Syntrophobotulus glycolicus DSM 8271: one gene and its partner. The protein of the gene in region 1 binds, or shares a complex with, the protein of each later gene. Links are inferred from orthologs where the notes say so. Each region holds a gene or a part of one and is shown on either strand. Other genes may lie near its edges. The genes, in order: uvrB and pcrA.

Evidence for each region.
Region 2: the proteins of uvrB (region 1) and pcrA are in contact, whole or in part, in a crystal structure (PDB 7EGT), measured with the Thermus thermophilus proteins. The link is inferred for Syntrophobotulus glycolicus DSM 8271 from one-to-one orthologs. Residues at the interface, in WP_096411307.1 of Thermus thermophilus: Glu23, Leu25, Arg26, Asp27, Gly28, Glu29, Arg30, Phe31, Arg55, Glu326, Asp327, Phe328, Glu379, Ser382, Gln383, His398, Gly400, Arg401; in WP_096412145.1 of Thermus thermophilus: His654, Arg656, Phe657, Gln666, Asp668, Glu669, Lys680, Arg681, Leu682, Ser683, Lys685, Tyr686, Ala687.

The regions. Positions count from the first base shown.
Region 1 is NC_015172.1:3,279,766-3,282,754, forward strand. It holds uvrB (excinuclease ABC subunit UvrB), read right to left. Parts: upstream 2,531-2,989; coding sequence 470-2,530; downstream 1-469. Other genes in the region: uvrA (excinuclease ABC subunit UvrA), read right to left, coding at 1-373; SGLY_RS16240 (hypothetical protein), read right to left, coding at 2,745-2,989. UniProt on the Escherichia coli protein: The UvrABC repair system catalyzes the recognition and processing of DNA lesions. A damage recognition complex composed of 2 UvrA and 2 UvrB subunits scans DNA for abnormalities.
Region 2 is NC_015172.1:693,795-708,665, forward strand. The notes cover bases 8,033-11,043. They hold pcrA (DNA helicase PcrA), read left to right. Parts: upstream 8,033-8,424; coding sequence 8,425-10,662; downstream 10,663-11,043. Other genes in these bases: SGLY_RS03675 (MazG-like family protein), read left to right, coding at 8,086-8,403; ligA (NAD-dependent DNA ligase LigA), read left to right, coding at 10,676-11,043. In the rest of the region: hisZ (ATP phosphoribosyltransferase regulatory subunit), read left to right, coding at 1-30; SGLY_RS03630 (6-phosphofructokinase), read left to right, coding at 80-1,162; hisG (ATP phosphoribosyltransferase), read left to right, coding at 1,358-2,059; hisD (histidinol dehydrogenase), read left to right, coding at 2,056-3,336; hisC (histidinol-phosphate transaminase), read left to right, coding at 3,333-4,397; imidazoleglycerol-phosphate dehydratase HisB, read left to right, coding at 4,410-4,994; imidazole glycerol phosphate synthase subunit HisH, read left to right, coding at 5,026-5,652; hisA (1-(5-phosphoribosyl)-5-[(5-phosphoribosylamino)methylideneamino]imidazole-4-carboxamide isomerase), read left to right, coding at 5,630-6,379; imidazole glycerol phosphate synthase subunit HisF, read left to right, coding at 6,369-7,127; bifunctional phosphoribosyl-AMP cyclohydrolase/phosphoribosyl-ATP diphosphatase HisIE, read left to right, coding at 7,292-7,951; more of ligA, read left to right, coding at 11,044-12,691; glk (glucokinase), read left to right, coding at 12,761-13,747; pgmB (beta-phosphoglucomutase), read right to left, coding at 13,738-14,373; SGLY_RS03700 (glycoside hydrolase family 65 protein), read right to left, coding at 14,369-14,871. UniProt on the Escherichia coli protein: A helicase with DNA-dependent ATPase activity. Unwinds DNA duplexes with 3'-5' polarity. Translocates on single-stranded DNA with 3'-5' polarity. Initiates unwinding more efficiently from a nicked substrate than double-stranded DNA.

The DNA of each region.
Region 1 (2,989 bases):
ATTTAGGACAATGAGGATGGCCGATTCTGGCATAAAGAAGCCTCAGATAATCATAAATTTCCGTCACGGTTCCGACTGTCGAACGGGGATTGCGGGTAGTCGTCTTCTGATCTATGGAAATTGCGGGAGATAACCCTTCAATATCATCGACATCCGGCTTGTCCATTTGTCCCAAAAACTGACGCGCATAAGCGGAAAGGGATTCCACATATCTTCTTTGCCCTTCGGCATAGATGGTGTCAAAAGCAAGAGAGGATTTCCCTGAGCCGGATAAGCCGGTAACAATCACCAGCTTATTGCGGGGAATATCTACATCCATATTTTTTAAATTATGCACACGTGCACCGCGCACCTTGATATACTCCTGTGCCATAAAACCTCCGCTCAAACATTTAATATTTATATTTATTCTAATTATAGAATAAACCATTTCATTTGTCCCATTTTTGCGCTTGGGATTATCCGGATATTATTTTCGGCGCCTTCCCTTATGGCCATAGACTGGACCAGGATTCCCTGCCGCCTTGCCGCCTTTAGACGAGGATAAGGCTTTTCTGCGTCCCTTGGCTGTTTCACCCTTTAATTCAATGATCGCATCCCGCAGCTCCGCAGCCCGTTCAAAATCCAGGTCTTTCGCTGCTTTATACATCTCCGCTTCAAATGCTTGAATCAGTTTTTGCCGTTCTTCAGGAGAAACTTCCCCTGTTTTTCCGTACCCGGCTTCTTTTTCGGCCGCCCTCGTGGCTTCCGGAACCTCGTAGATTTGCTTACGGATGGTTTGCGGTGTGATCACATTTCTGACGTTGTATTCATTTTGAATTTTCCGTCTGCGATTCGTCTCCTCAATAGCAATTTTCATCGATCTTGTTAGCTTATCCGCATACATGATTACTTTACCGTTTGCGTTACGGGCCGCCCTTCCTATGGTCTGGATCAATGAGCTTTCCGAACGCAAAAAACCTTCCTTGTCCGCATCGAGAATAGCGACTAAAGACACCTCAGGCAAATCCAGACCTTCCCTGAGAAGATTGATTCCGACAATGATGTCGATTTCACCCAATCTCAATTCCCGCAGAATCTCCATTCGCTCTAAAGCGGATATATCGGAATGGAGGTATCTGACCTTCATGTTCAGCTGTTTAAGATAGTTCGTCAGCTCCTCCGACATTCTTTTTGTCAGGGTAGTGACGAGTATTCGTTCATCCCGGTCTATGCGCAGCCGGATTTCCCCGATCAAATCATCGATCTGTCCTTTAATCGGACGAACATCCACTTCGGGGTCCAATAATCCGGTTGGTCTGATGATCTGTTCAACCGAAACCGGACTATGCTCCAACTCGTAAGGCCCGGGAGTGGCACTTACATATATCCTTAAGGGGGTATACTGTTCGAACTCGTTAAAGCGCAAGGGCCTGTTATCCAGTGCTGAAGGCAGCCTGAAGCCGTAGTCGACAAGCGTTTCTTTACGGGAACGGTCACCTTCGTACATCCCTCTGATCTGGGGCAGAGTCCGGTGAGATTCATCGACAAACAGCAGGAAGTCTTTAGGAAAGAAATGCAACAGTGTGTAAGGCGTCTCTCCAGGCTCCCGAAAGGTCAAATGACGGGAATAGTTTTCAATTCCGTTACAAAAACCCAGCTCCCGTAACATCTCCACATCATAACGGGTTCTCTGTTCCAGTCTCTGTGCTTCGACCAGCTTTTCCCTCCCTCTTAAGACCTGAAGTCTTTCCTCCAGTTCAATTTCAATATTGCCTACAGCCTTGAGAAGTTTTTCCCGCTCTGTGACATAGTGGGAATTGGGGAAAATGGAGACATGTCTTCTTTCTCCCAGGATTTCTCCTGTTAACACATTAACCTCATAAATGTGCTCTATCTCATCTCCGAACAGTTCTACTCTAATTGCTTTTTCACTTGATGAGGCCGGACAGATTTCCACAATATCTCCACGGACCCTGAATGTTCCCCGGGCAAAGGCGATATCGTTACGGTCGTATTGGATCTCGACCAGCTTTCGTAAAATCTTATTGCGGTCAATCTCCTGATTTTGTCTCAAAGAGAGGACCATATCCCGGTACTCGTCCGGGGAACCCATGCCGTAGATACAGGATACGCTGGCGACAACAATGACATCCCGTCTTTCAAACAGGGCGGCTGTCGCTGAGTGCCGAAGCTTTTCGATTTCCTCGTTAATGGAGGCATCCTTTTCAATATAAGTATCACTGAACGCGACGTAGGCTTCCGGCTGATAATAATCATAATAACTGACAAAATATTCAACTGCATTTTCCGGGAAAAATTCTTTGAACTCACAGTAGAGCTGGGCAGCCAAAGTCTTATTATGAGCCAAAACCAAGGCAGGTTTATTCGCCCCGGCAATGATATTGGCCATGGTAAAGGTCTTGCCGGAACCGGTAACGCCAAGCAAGGTTTGGTGCTTTTTTCCCTTTAAAACTCCGGCGGTCAGCTTGTCCACCGCTTGCGGCTGATCTCCTTCCAAACGATAGGGGGCATGCAGGTTAAAATCCATCTCAGTCACTCTTTCCCACAAAAATACTCGATAGTTAATTATATCATTTAACCTGAATGAAAGCATTTTTAGGAGCACTCATCTCACAGGATATCTCGTCATTGCTCTTAAAACCAGCTTTTATAATCGCTTTTGATTTCTTATCCCGAAATAAAATTTTACTCATCTTGATCTGAGCCGTTTCTCCGCATGCGGATAGAACCTTTAAAACAAATTATATTAGCTGTGCCAGGATACTATTTAGAATGTCCGTGCGTAATTTATCCATGCCCTCAAAATTAGCACATTTGTTCATCAGATTTTTCAGTTCTATTCTCTTTTTTCGGTAAGCTTCCAGTGTTTTGACGATTTCCCGGCCGTGTTCATCTGTCAGGCCCTGTTCTTCCAGCCCATTCGGATCTCCTCTCCAGATAGCGAGATTTTTCTCCGGAAATACGATGCCGATTAAAGAGTCTGTGA
Region 2 (14,871 bases), 2.6 Mb from region 1 along the record:
AATGTCAGTAAATTTCGGAAACGCGGTTAGAAATTGAAAGAAAAAGACGATGAACATAAGAAAGCAAGGGGGGCGGGAGATGAGTGAGAAGATCGCCGTACTGACCGGAGGGGGAGATTGCCCGGGTCTGAACGCTGTGATCCGGGCGGTAGTCCGGTCCGCGCATCACAAGGGCCTGGCTGTGGTCGGGGTCAGGGATGGCTTTAAAGGAGCAGTGGAGGGGGATTTTTTTCCGCTCGGGCTGAAAGATGTATCCGGTCTTTTGCCGCGCGGGGGAACGATTCTTGGCACGACCAACCGGGACAATCCATTTTCTTATTTCATAGAGGAAAACGGTAAAAAGGTCCAGAAAGACTGCTCCGGCCAGATTCTGAAAAATTTCTCCGACCGGGGGATCGACAGTCTGATCGCGATCGGGGGCGATGGCAGCTTAGCGATCGCCTCCCAGCTGACGGAACAGGGACTCCGGGTCATCGGGGTTCCCAAAACCATCGACAATGATCTTCGGGCAACGGATTTAACCTTTGGTTTTCAGACAGCGGTGGAGACGGCCCGGGACGCTTTGGACAAGCTGCATACAACGGCGGAATCCCACCACAGGGTCATGATCCTGGAGGTCATGGGACGCTATGCGGGATGGATCGCCCTTTACGCCGGAATAGCGGGCGGGGCGGACATTATTCTGCTTCCTGAAATCCCTTATGATTTGGCAAGGGTGGTGCAGGCTATACAAGACCGGGTGGCAAACCATAAAAAATTCAGTATTATTGTCGCTGCTGAAGGGGCGAGGTCACAAACCGGGGAAATGGTTATTGAACGCAGGCAGGAAGACCGCCCGGACCCGATCAGGCTGGGCGGTATCGGAGCTAAAGTCGCGGGCGATCTGGAATCTCTGATTGACCTGGAGACAAGAGTGACTGTACTGGGCCACCTGCAGAGGGGAGGTTCTCCCAATGCGTTTGACCGAATCCTGGCTACCCGTTATGGTGCGGCTGCGGTGCAGGCGGTGCTGGAGAAAAAGTTCAATACCATGGTGGCCTTAAAAGGGCAGGAGATCACAACTGTTCCTTTAAAAGAGGCGATCAGGGAGCTGAAGCGGGTGGACGCGGACAATCAGGTTCTCCTGGCAGCCCGGCAAATCGGGATCAAATTCGGGGACTGACGGAGAATTGGGATACAGGAGTATTTACAAAGGTGAATACTCCTGTTATACTTCAAAGTAGTTTAACGCTTTAATGTAGTAAAGTATCAATGAGGATTGAAGATCAGATCGAAAAGTCTGCTTCGATTCGGATTTTCGTTCAGAGAAAAAAGATTTTTATTGAGAGAAAAAAGAAGAAGAGAGGAGCTCCCGCCTGTGGCTCAAAATGATTTAACCATAGCCCTTCCGAAGGGCAAACTGCTGGTTGATTCCCTGAACCTGCTCCAGAAAGCCGGATTGCGCTGCGAACATGTCGGCGAGGATTCCCGGCAATTGACCTTTGACCTGCCCGAGGACGGGGCCAGGATCATCATCTGCCGTCCGACCGATATTCCCACCTATGTGGAATATGGCGCGGCGGATATCGGTTTTGTGGGGAAGGATACTCTGCTTGAACAAAATTGTGATGTGGCTGAGCTTCTTGATTTGAAATTTGGATTTTGCCGTTTTATGGTGGCGATGCCGGAAGAGTCTCTTCCGCCGAGGCTGGCGGACGGCAGCTACGATTTGAGCGGGCTGAACCATAAAAGGGTAGCCACCAAATTTCCGCGTGTCGCGCAAATGTTCTTCAGTGAAAAAGGGATGCAGGTGACACCGATCAAGCTGCACGGCAATATTGAGCTGGCTCCGAGAGTAGGCCTGGCGGAGATGATCATGGATATTGTCTCCACCGGCACGACCCTGAGACTGAACAGGCTGATTGAGGTCGCCCCAATCATGGAAGCAACCACCAGACTGATTGCCAACAGGGTTTCTTACCGGATGAACTATGAACGGATCCAGGGACTATGCACAAAGATCAGGGACTTGCTTGAAGATCTCGGCGATCCGGCCGCCGGAGGGGAGAAGGAGCAATGAAAACTATTTTAGAATACGAAAAGATTGATGTGAGAAGCCTGACTCAAAAATCTTATGGTGACGATCAGAAGCTGGAAGGCACGGTAGCCGGTATTCTCAGTGAAGTCAAACGGGATGGGGACAAGGCTCTCGCTGAGCTGACCCTGAAATTTGACGGCGTCGATCTTGCTCAATCAGGTCTCAGGGTAAAGCAAACGGAGATCGATGAGGCCTATACTCTGGTTTCGGAGGACTATATTGCCGCTGTTCGCCGGGCCCGGGACAATGTGCGGGCTTATCACGAAAAACAAAAACGCAATTCCTGGTTTTCCACGGCGGAGGACGGCAGTATTTTAGGTCAGATGATCCGGCCCCTGCAGAGAGTGGGCATTTATGTTCCGGGGGGGACGGCGGCCTATCCTTCTTCCGTTTTGATGAATGCTGTTCCGGCCGTGGTGGCCGGAGTGGAAGAGATTGTGATGGTTTCTCCCCCCCTGAAAAATGGCGGGCTCCTGCCGGAGGTCCTGGTAGCGGCAGCCGAATGCGGGGTGGCGGAGATCTATAAAATAGGGGGAGCTCAGGCAGTGGCCGCCCTGGCTTTCGGAACGCAGTCTGTGGCCAAGGTGGACAAAATTACCGGTCCGGGCAATATCTTTGTCACCTTAGCCAAAAAACAGGTTTACGGCCAGGTGGATATTGACATGCTGGCCGGACCGAGTGAGATTGTTATTCTGGCCGATGGCGGCGCTTCGCCGCGGGAGCTGGCGGCCGATCTTCTTTCACAGGCCGAGCATGACCGGCTGGCTTCGGCCATCCTGATCTCCCCGGACAGAAGCCTGTTGGAAGAAACTTCGCTGGAAGTGGAAAAGCAGCTGGGCCTTCTGCCGCGCCAGGAGATGGCCCGGGCTTCCTGGGAGGGATATGGGGCCTTGATTTCAGCGCCTGATCTGGAGAAGGGGATGGAGCTGGTGAATCTGATTGCGCCGGAACACTTTGAGCTCTGTGTGGAGGAGCCGTTTGCCTGGCTGGGCAGGGTAAAAAACGCCGGGGCCGTATTCTTAGGCAGATACACTCCCGAGCCTGTGGGGGATTATTTTGCGGGACCCAATCATGTTTTGCCCACGGGCGGTACGGCCCGCTTTTATTCGGTGCTGGATGTGGATGCTTTTGTCAAGAAAATCAGTGTGGTGAACTATTCGGAACAGGCCCTGAGGCGTGATGCCGAACAAATCATGCTCCTGGCCAGAAGGGAAGGGCTGGAGGCGCACGCCCGGGCAATCGAGGTGAGGGTAAAATGATGGAAAGGTTTTTACGCCCGGAAATCGCCGCCTTAAGGCCTTATGAATCGGTGGTTGTACCTGGGAATGTGAAGATGGATGCCAATGAGAACCCTTTTCCCTGGCCCCGGGGCATGAAGGAGGAGCTGCTGGCAGAGGTTGTGGAGTGGAACAGATATCCGGACGGGACAGCGGCGGAGCTGCGGGAACGGATCGCCGCCTATGCCGGGACGGAGAGGGAGAATATCTTGGTGGGCAATGGTTCGGACGAGCTGATTCAGATTTTGCTGCATACGTTTGCCGGACCGGGAAAGACCATGCTGATTCATCCTCCGACATTCAGTATGTATGCCGCCGCAGCGCGGATCACCGGGACAAGGGTGGCGGAAGTCCCCCTTTTGGGAGGAAGCCGGCTGGACCTGCCGCAAATGCTGAAAGCCTGTGCCGCAGACAGCAGCATAAAGCTCATTATTGTCTGCAATCCCAATAATCCCACAGGCGCCCAGTTCGCCAGGGAGGATGTCCTGGAACTGCTGAAGGAAACGGATGCGCTGGTGCTTGTGGATGAAGCATATGCCGAGTTTTCCGGTGAAAGTATGCTGCCGCTCATTGATACCTATCCCAAGCTCCTGGTTATGCGCACTTTTTCCAAGGCTTTCGGCATGGCGGCTTTAAGACTGGGCTACCTGGCGGCCAATCAGGAGCTGACCGGCTATTTGAACAGGGTGCGCCAGCCTTTTAATGTCAATTCTTTTTCCCAAAAGGCGGGGATCATTGCCCTCAAGTATCTTGATGAATATCAGGACCAGGTTGAAATCATCAAAAATGAGGTCAAACTGCTGTATAATGGGTTAAGGGAAATACCCCGGTTTTCGGTGTTGCCGACCAGGGCCAATTTTGTTCTTGTTCAGACTGAGGAGGCTCCGGTTATCGTGGGAAAGCTGGGTCAGGCCGGCTATTCGGTCCGCAATCTCGGCCGGTTGCCCGGACTGGGAGCCTGTTTTCGTTTAAGTCCGGCTTTGCCGCAGGAAAATGAACAGTTTTTGCGAACGATAAAACAATTGACCGGAACGAACCTTTGAGGGGGATGAAAAATGCGCAGCGGAAAAATTGAAAGAAAGACACTGGAGACAGAAGTAAACGTTGAGTTGGACCTGGATGGTCAGGGCAAGACTTCTCTGAACACAGGAATCGGTTTTTTTGATCATATGCTGGATTCTTTCTGCCGGTTTGCCCGCTTTGATTTGAACCTTTGGGTGCAAGGGGATTTGCGGGTTGACCAGCACCACACGGTTGAGGATTGCGGGATTGTCATGGGACAGGCTTTTGTCCGGGCCATAGGAGACAGAAAAGGAATCGAAAGGGTCGGGGACTGCTTATTTCCGATGGATGAAGCTTTGGTCCAGGCCGCGGTGGATATTTCCAACAGGGGATTTTTGGCCTGGCAGGTTGATCTGGCAGATGGAATGGTTGGTGATTTCCCAGTGGAAGTGGCCGAGGAATTTTTCCGGGCTTTTGCCGTCAATGCCGGATTGACAGTACATATCCGCCTGCTGGCCGGGAAAAACAGGCATCATGTACTGGAAGCGGTTTTTAAGGCTTTTGGCCGCGCTTTGGGCCTGGCCGCGGGAAAAAACCGTTTTGATCAGGATGTGCCGTCAACAAAAGGGGTTCTATGAAATGCAGGCAGACTCGGGAGGATATGCGAAGATGATTGGAATAGTCGATTATGGCCGGGGAAACCTGCGCAGTGTGGAAAAAGCCCTGGAAAAGCTGGGCTTTGAGGCCGGAATTTTACGGTCTCCGGATGAGCTGAAGAAGACAGATGGATTGATTCTTCCCGGAGTCGGCGCTTTTGCTGATGCGATGGAGGCGTTGAACCGGGAGGGCTGGGTTCAGCCTTTAAGGGACTATGCGGGGTCAGGCAGGCCTTTTCTGGGGATCTGCCTGGGTATGCAGCTTTTATTCGAGATGGGTGAAGAGCACGGGGAACATCCCGGTTTAGGGCTGCTGCCGGGCCGGGTAGTAAAGTTTCCCGCAGGCTTAAAGATTCCCCATATGGGCTGGAATACGCTGCGTTTGGTCAGGGAAAGCCCGCTGACCGCAGGGATTCCGGACAATTCCTATTTTTATTTTGTCCATTCCTACTACGCGCAGGCAGATGAGGACTGTATTGCCGGGGTCAGTGAATATGGGATCACCTTTCCGGCGTTTACCGGCAGGGACAATATCTGGGGGGCCCAGTTTCATCCGGAGAAATCCAGTCCCTGGGGTCTTGTGATGTTAAAGAATTTTGGAAAGTGGGTTGGGGAGCATGAACATATATCCGGCAATTGACCTGAAGGAGGGGAAAGTTGTCCGTCTTCTTCAGGGAATGATGGATAAGGCGACCGTCTATTCGGATGATCCTGTCCGCCAGGCCCAGTCTTTTGTCCGGGACGGGGCCCGGTTTTTGCATGTGGTCGATCTGGACGGGGCGTTTTCCGGCAGACCGGAAAATGACAAGATGATCAGGGCTATTGTGAACAGTGTGCCGCTGAAGGTCCAGGTGGGAGGCGGAATCAGGACAAGCGGGCGGATCGAGGAATTGCTGTCTCTGGGTGTCAGCAGGGTGATCCTGGGAACCGCGGCGGCCCGCAATCCGGAATTTGCGGCGGAAGCGGTGAAACAATACGGTGCGGATCAGGTGATAGTGGGGCTTGATGCCCGCAATGGCAAGGTTGCGGTGCAGGGATGGGCGGAAAGCACGGAACTGAATGCGGAGGAATTTGCGCTCAGGCTGCATGACAGTGGGGTGTCCACTGTGGTATATACGGACATTGCCAAAGACGGTATGCTGGCAGGGCCTAATCTCCCGGCTTCGGTAAAACTGGCCGAAAGCTCCGGCTTGCAGGTCATCGTATCCGGGGGGGTTTCTTCTCTTGCTGATATCCGGGCCATTAAGGCGGAAGCGGATAAGGGCAGGGGAATCGATGGAGCGATTGTCGGAAAGGCCATCTATGACGGGGCTTTGGCCCTGAAGGATGTTCTGGCCGTTACACGGGGGGAAGAAGATGCTGGCTAAAAGGATTATTCCCTGTCTTGATGTGCATGAGGGCAGGGTCGTGAAGGGTACGAATTTTGTTCAGCTGCGGGATGCCGGGGACCCTGTGGAGCTGGCGGCCCTCTATGATGCGGAAGGCGCGGATGAGCTGGTTTTCCTGGATATCACCGCCTCTTCTGACGGCAGAAAAACCATGGTGGATGTGGTGCACAGGACAGCTGAGCAGGTCTTTATCCCCTTCACGATTGGGGGGGGGCTGCGCAGTATTGAAGATATTCGGACGATGCTCCGGGCCGGAGCCGACAAGGTATCCCTGAATACCTCGGCTGTGCAGGACCCGGAATTGATCAGCCGGGGAGCGCATGCTTTCGGCAGTCAGTGTATTGTGGTGGCCATTGATGCCCGCAGAACAGGGGACGGCAGGTGGGAGGTCTACACTCACGGCGGGAGGACGCCTACCGGGATCGATGTGCTGGAATGGGCCCAAAAAGCCGAAGAACTGGGAGCCGGGGAGATTTTGCTGACCTCTATGGACAGGGACGGCACCAAAGAAGGCTATGATAATGAACTGAACAAAGCGGTCAGCCGGGCCGTATCCCTGCCGCTGATCGCCAGCGGCGGAGTGGGCGGTCTGGAGCATCTCAGTGACGGCTTGACCAAGGGTGAGGCCGACGCGGTCCTGGCGGCATCTATTTTTCACTACCGGGAATATTCCATTCAGGAAGCCAAGGAGTATCTCCGGGCCCGGGGGATTGCGGTAAGAAGGTAGTGGCTCAATCGTGTTTCAAGCCAGGGGAATCGTAATGAGTTCAGAATAAGGTCATGAATGTTTAATGTAAGATCATCTGGTGATCAGTTGGGAGGAACGGAAAAATGCCGGAGAAAAGACCGATAGCGGCTTGGCAGGTTTCTTTAGAGCAGGAGATGAGGAGTATGGAACAATCTGACCTGGAAAAGGTCGTCAGTGCGGTAAAGTGGAACAGTGACGGATTGGTTCCGGCAATTGCCCAGGATGTTGAAACAGGCGAGGTTTTGATGCTGGCCTATATGAATGAGGAAGCACTGGTCAGGACCCTGCGGGACAAGCTGGCCTGTTATTACAGCAGGAGCAGACAGTCTTTGTGGGTCAAGGGAGAGACTTCCGGGCATTACCAGCATGTTTTGGACATCAAGCTGGATTGTGACCGGGATGCGGTGCTTCTGCTGATCCGGCAGGACGGAGCGGCCTGTCATGAAGGAGATTATTCCTGTTTCCATTACGGACCGACAGGGGAAAAGACCGGCACAAATCCTGAAAAACCAGCCCTGCCTCTGGGGAGGACTTTGGAATTTCTTGCCGAATTAATTCAAAAGAGGCGTCACGAGCTTCCCGAGGGATCTTATACGACCTATCTTTTCACCAAGGGAATAGATAAAATCCTGAAGAAGGTCGGCGAAGAGTGTGCGGAAGTGATTATTGCGGCCAAAAACAATTCCGGGGATGAGTTGAGGTACGAAACCGCGGATTTGCTTTACCATTTGCTGGTCTTGCTTGCGGAACGGGGAGTGACGCTGGACGAGATATCTGCGGAACTGGAAAAGAGAAAGAAGTAAGGATAATCATTCTTCAGAGTATTGATGAGGCGCTGTTGGACATTATCTGGCAGTGCTTTTCTCTGGATTTTTACATAAACCGGCATGGGAGCTCTGGGATTTTGAGGAGAAGAAATGATAGGGGAAAGAGATTAATGAACGAAAAAGCATCCAAAACAATCACTTTGCCGCGCCTGAACAGGCTCAAGCCTTCTTTAGAAAGCACAGCCCTGAAGATTATGGAGGAATCCGGGGAATTGGCCCAGGCGATCGGTAAATTCAGGGGGTTAAGCGGAGAAAAGCTGACGGTAGAGGAAGCCGAAGCTATGCAGCTCGTCGCCATGGAACTGATGGATGTGGCCCAGACAGCGGTGACCATGATGTTTGTGCTGGAGGAACAGTACAGGATTGATCTGGAGGCCATTATTGAGGCCCACCTGACAAAGCTTCGGAATAAAGGCTATTGTGACTAAAAGAAAGGGGATTGGGACAGCATGTATTCTCTGGAGGATTTAAACCCTGTTCAGCGTGAAGCGGCAGAGTATTTGGACGGCCCCCTTCTTATTCTTGCGGGTGCCGGATCGGGTAAAACAAAGGCCCTGACTTACAGGATAGCCCATCTTATTGCTAAGGGAGTAAACTCCTGGAATATTCTGGCGATTACGTTTACGAATAAGGCTGCCAGGGAAATGCGGGAACGAGTGCTGGCCCTGGTTGGCAGCGAAGGGGAGGGACTCTGGATATCAACCTTCCATTCGGCCTGTGTCAAGATTTTGCGCCGGGAGATCGCTCATCTGGAGGGGTATTCCCGCAGTTTTGTCATTTATGATGCTTCGGACCAGCTTTCCCTGCTGCGCAGTTGTTATAAAGAACTGAATATGGATGAGAAGAAATTTAACATCAGGGCTGTGCAGGGGACAATCAGTGATGCGAAAAACAAGCTTTTGGATGTGAATGCTTTTGAAGCGGCGGCAACGGATTTTTTCAGCTCGGCTGCCGCTAAAGTTTACCGGCTTTATCAGAGAAAACTGAAAGACAACAATGGTCTGGACTTTGACGATATTATCATGCTGACCGTGCGGATTTTCCGGGAGCAGCCGGATGTGCTCGGCTATTATCAGGAAAAATTCAGATATATTCTGGTTGATGAGTACCAGGACACCAATCATGCGCAATATTTGCTGATTAATCTTTTGGCCAAGCGCCGGCGCAATCTTTGTGTGGTCGGGGATGACGACCAGTCTGTTTATGGGTGGCGGGGTGCCGATGTCCAGAATATCCTGGATTTTGAACGGGACTATCCTGAAGCGAAGGTGCTGAAGCTGGAGCAGAATTACCGCTCGACCGGGAAGATTCTGGAGGCGGCCAATGCCGTGGTGGATCACAATCGAAACAGAAAGAAGAAAGCTCTTTGGACGGAAAATCCGGTCGGGGAAGAGCTGGTCCTTTACCGGGCGGAAAATGAGCATGATGAGGCCCGGTTTGTTTGTCGCAGTATCAATCATTTAAAGGATACGGAAGGCCGCTCCAACAGCGATTTTACTGTGCTCTACCGGACAAATGCCCAGTCCAGGGTGCTGGAGGAGCACCTGATGAAGGAAGGTATCCCTTACCGGATTTTTTCAGGGACCAAATTTTATGAGCGCCTGGAAATTAAAGATATTCTTGCTTATCTGAGGCTGGTCTATAACCCTGCGGATACAGTAAGCTTTGCCCGGGTGGTCAATGTTCCCCGCAGGGGCATCGGGGCAGGTTCTCTGGAGAAAATCCTGGAATATGCCCAGGAACAGGGGATGCCGGTTCTGAACGCCTTAAGTGAGGCACAGTATATCCCCGGTCTGCAGACCAAGGGAGTGAAAGCCTTAGACGCTTTTTATCACTTGCTGGAGGATATTCGCCGCAAAGCGGGGGAAGGACTGACGGTCACGGAGCTGACCGAAAGCCTCCTGAGCGAGACGGGGTATTTGGCCGAGCTGCGGGCGGAAGACTCACCTGAAGCTAACGCCAGGCTGGAAAACCTCAATGAATTCCTGTCTGTGACCGAGGAATTTGATGCCAATCTGGAAGACGATACAGAAGAGGATAACGAAAATAACACCGGGGTCCAGGACCCCATGCCAAGGCTGGCCGGTTTTCTGGAGCAGGTTTCCCTTGTTGCGGAAATCGATCACTATGATGAAAATGAAGATGCGGTCAAGCTCATGACGATGCATAGTGCCAAAGGTCTGGAATTTCCCGTTGTGTTCACGGTCGGTCTGGAAGAAAATATTTTTCCCAGCAGCCGCAGCCTCCTGGAGGAATATTTGCTGGAGGAAGAAAGAAGACTATGCTATGTAGCGATTACCAGAGCCAGGGAAAAGCTCTTTTTAACGTATACCATTGAAAGAATGATCTATGGCCGGATTCAAAACAGTCTGCCTTCCCGTTTCTTAAAGGAGATCCCGGAACAGCTGATTTTTAACCAGTCCCCTGCCGCTGCCGGCCGGGAGAAGGAGGCTTCTGCGGCGGAAGGCAAGGTCAGGAGGGATTGGCGCAAGCAGGGCGCGATTATGGCCCAGGCCGATCCGGGCCGGTTTTTTGTCGGCGACCGGGTTGAACACCCCAGGTTTGGCCAGGGTATCGTGATGACGGTCAAGGGAGAGGGTCAGGAAGCGGAATTGACGGTCGTCTTTAACAGTGAGGTCAAGAAGCTGATTGCCGGATATGCCAGGCTGGTCAAAATCAAATCGTAAGGAGAGAACCTTCTTGAGTACCCCGAACAATAACACCGGACAGGGTCCGGAAAGACTGAACCAGCTGAAAACGCAGATTGAAGAGGCGGACTACCGTTATTATGTCCTGGATGATCCGCAGATCACGGACAAGGAATATGATCTGCTGATGCGGGAGCTGGTGGAGATTGAAGGCGCTCATCCTGAGTGGGTCAGTCCGGATTCTCCTTCCCAAAGAGTGGGGGGGGGCCCTTCCGCTCAATTTGCCAAGGTGCGTCATAGGGAGCCGCTTCTCAGTTTGGATAATGCGTTTGGCCGGGAAGAGCTGGCTGAGTTTGACCGCAGGGTGCGCGGTGTCGTGCCTGATGCGGAGTATGTGGTGGAATTGAAGATCGATGGGCTAACGGTTGCCCTGACTTATGAAGAGGGGATTTTGACCCGGGCGGCGACCAGAGGGGACGGGGAAACAGGAGAAGAGATTACCGCCAATGTCAGGACGATCAAGTCCGTTCCCTTGAGCCTGCGGTCCAGGCCGGCAGCCGGCAGGCTGGATATTCGGGGTGAGGGCTATCTGCCCAAAGAATCCTTTGTCCGGCTGAACAGGGAGCGGGAAGAAGAAGGCCAGCCTTTGTTTGCCAATCCCCGCAATGCGGGAGCCGGTTCTTTAAGACAGCTTGATTCCAGGATCACGGCCGGGAGAAAGCTGGGGTACTTTGCCTATCAGCTGATCCAGGCCGAGCAGATCGGCCTGAAAACCCAGGCGGAGGTTCTCCAAACTCTGAAGGAGTGGGGCTTTCAGGTAAATGACAGCTACAAAATCTTCTCTAAGATGGAGAAGGTCATGGAATATTGCCAGGAGATGACGGAAGAACGGCATCAGCTGCCCTATGAGATCGACGGGCTGGTGATCAAGGTGAACCGCTTTGACCAGCAGAGGGAACTGGGGTTTACCGCTAAAAGCCCGCGCTGGGCCATCGCGTATAAGTTTCCGGCAGAACAGGTGGAGACGGTAGTGAAAAGCATAGACATTAATGTCGGCCGGACAGGGGTGCTGACCCCGACCGCGATCATGCAGGAGGTATTTGTCGCGGGGTCAACCGTAGCCAGGGCAACTCTGCACAATCTGGACAATATCCGGGAAAAAGATATCCGGATCGGCGACCATGTCCTCCTGCACAAGGCCGGGGATGTGATTCCGGAAATCATCAAGTCCATTCCGGAGAAGAGAACAGGCCGGGAAATGATCTTCGCGATGCCCGAGTCCTGTCCGGCTTGTGACAGTCCGGTGGTCAGGCTGGAGGGGGAGGCTGCTTACCGCTGTCAGAATATCTCCTGTCCGGCCAGACAGAGAGAGGCGCTGTTCCATTTTGTCTCCCGGGATGCCATGAATATCGAGGGTCTGGGTCCGGCGATCATCGTCCAGCTTCTGGACAAGGGGCTGATTGATGATGCCGCCGGCTTGTACGATCTGAGGCATGAGCAGCTGGAAAACCTGGAGCGGATGGGCAAAAAATCCGCCGATAATCTGATTAAGGCAATCGAAGCCAGTAAGACCCGCGGTCTGGCCCCCCTGATCTTTGCCCTGGGCATCAGAAACGTGGGGATCAAAGCAGGCCGGGTATTGGCCCAGAAATACGGTTCCATGGAAAAGCTGCAGGAGGCCGGAGAGGATGAGCTCTGCGAGGTGCCTGATATTGGCGGCATTATGGCGGCAAGCATCACTTCTTTTTTTCGGGACCGGGCCAACCGGGATTTTATCAGAAGACTGCAGAAGGCCGGAGTTCGGATGACGGACAGCAGACAGGCTTCCTCGCGGCTCTTTGCCGGTCAAAGCATCGTAGTAACCGGAACTTTGCGCAGTTGGGACCGCCGGGAGATAGAGGAGCTCATTGAAACCAACGGGGGCAAGGCCTCCGCGAGTGTCAGCAAGAAGACCTCCTTTGTGCTCTGCGGGGAAAATCCCGGTTCCAAAGCGGATAAAGCGCAGGCACTGGGCGTACCGGTCTATTCGGAAGAGGAGTTCCTGGAGATGCTGGAGGAGAATCCTTGAGGGAAAGATACGAAAGAAAATTGCCTTGATCAAAAGCAAGGATTTTTATAAGAAACAGGATTAAGGGTGATGTGCATGATTTTAACCGGGGATATCGGGGGCACCAAAACAAAATTCGCCTTGTTTTCATGGGAGGATCAGCAATTTAAGCTGATTCACCAGGAAAGGGTTGAGAGCAAATCAATTTCTTCTCTGGAGGACGCGGTGGCAGGTTATCTCGCAGGGAATCATCCCGGACAGTCCGCGGGGATTGAAGCGGCCTGGTTCAGTCTGGCCGGGCCGATAGCAGGAAACAGCTGCCGGCTGACCAATCTTGACCTGACCGTTGATCTGCGTTCTTTGCAAAAGCGGCTGGACTTTATTCCGAGGGTCGGCTGGAGCAATGATCTTGTCGCGATGGGCTACGGGATTGCTGTTTTGCCGGAGGATGCCCTGCTCAGGCTGAACGGCCCGGGAAAACAGGAAGACGACAGAGGTGAGATCCTGAACAGAGCTGTTCTGGCGCCGGGGACAGGGCTGGGGGAAGCTCTGATGATCGGTGATCAGGTTTATCCGACGGAAGGGGCCCATACGGACTTTGCTCCCCATAATGAGGAAGACCTGGAGTTATGGCGGTATTTGCACAGACGCTACGGCCATGTCAGTTATGAGCGGATTCTCTCGGGGGCAGGCCTGAGCAATCTCTATCAGTTTTTGCGGGCGCAAAAAAAGAGCCCTGAGCAGCTTCCGGATCAGTTGCCTCCGGAGGAGATCAGTGCCAAGGGGCTGGCTCGAAGTTGTCCTGTCTGTACAAAGGCCCTGGATATGTTTGTCCGCCTTCTTGGGGCGGAGGCCGGCAATCTGGCTTTGAAATCTCTGGCTCTGGGCGGGGTCTACCTTGGCGGGGGCATACCGCCGAAGATCAGGGAAAAGCTGACGGATGGCACTTTGCTGGCTGCTTTTCTGGATAAAGGCAGGTTCAGCCGATTGCTCAAAGATATCCCTGTTGATGTGATCCTGGAGGAAAACACGCCGCTTTTGGGGGCGGCTTATTTGGCCCTGCAGGCTCAGAGATAAAGCAGAAGATCGGAAAAACGGGATAAGTGATAGGTGGCCTGCCGGTTTCCGGCGGCGTCTCCGATGGCGGCACTGTCCATTTTGGCGGCTGAGGCCGCTTCCAGGCCGGACAGGGCGTCTTCGATCACCAGACAGCGGCTGGGATCAATCCCCAGACAGGCGCTCGCTTTTAAATAAACTTCAGGATCAGGTTTGGAACGGGCAATGTCATTGCCGTCGGTGACGGCGTCAAAGTAGTTTTCCAGGCCGAGTTTCTGCAGAATCAGCTTGGCGTTTTTACTGGAAGAACCGATGGCCAGCTTAAGGCCTTTGGACCGGATCTGATCCAGGGTGGTTCTGACCTCGGGGCTGAGATCTGCCGGGGACATTTTTTGCAGGAATGCGCGGTAACAAAGGTTTTTTTCCTCGGCGTATTTTTTTTTGTCTTTTTCGGAGAAGCGGCCGCTGTGGGAGGACAGGAGGATCTCCAGGCTTTCCATCCGGCCGATGCCCCGGAGACGGTTATTCGCTTTTTCATCAAAATCAATCCCGATTTTGTCGGCGATTTTTTTCCAGGCTAAATAATGGTAAGCATCTGTGCTGCAGATGACCCCGTCCAAATCAAAAATAATGGCTTGATAGTTAATTTGTTTCCCCTCTCTTTCCTTTGCTGATCAAGGGCAGTGCCGGTCTGGCGATCTCAAGGGTATTTTCCAGCAGGTACTCTTGCCCGTATACGGTGATTTTTTTGGCAGTCCCGTTTTCCAGTTTGAACGTGCACCGGTCTGCCGTCACACGAACCAGCAGCCTGCTGTCCTCAAAATGGATTTTAAAGCTGTAAGCGCTCCATTGGCGGGGCAGAACAGGGGCAAGGGAGATGCCCTGCTCTTTGAGGCGAAAACCGCCGAAGCCGTAGACAATGCTCATATAATTGCCGCCCATATTGGCAATATGGAGTCCGTCCGCGGTGTTGTGATGTTTGTCCTGCAGGTCTAAACAGGCAGAGTGCTGAAAGTATTCAAAGGCTTTGTCCACCATGCCCAGCCGGGCGGCGACAATACTGAAGATGCAATAAGAAAGGGAGGAATCATGGGTGGTGATTTTTTCATAGTAGTGGAAGGAATTGAGGATGGTTTCTTCATCCT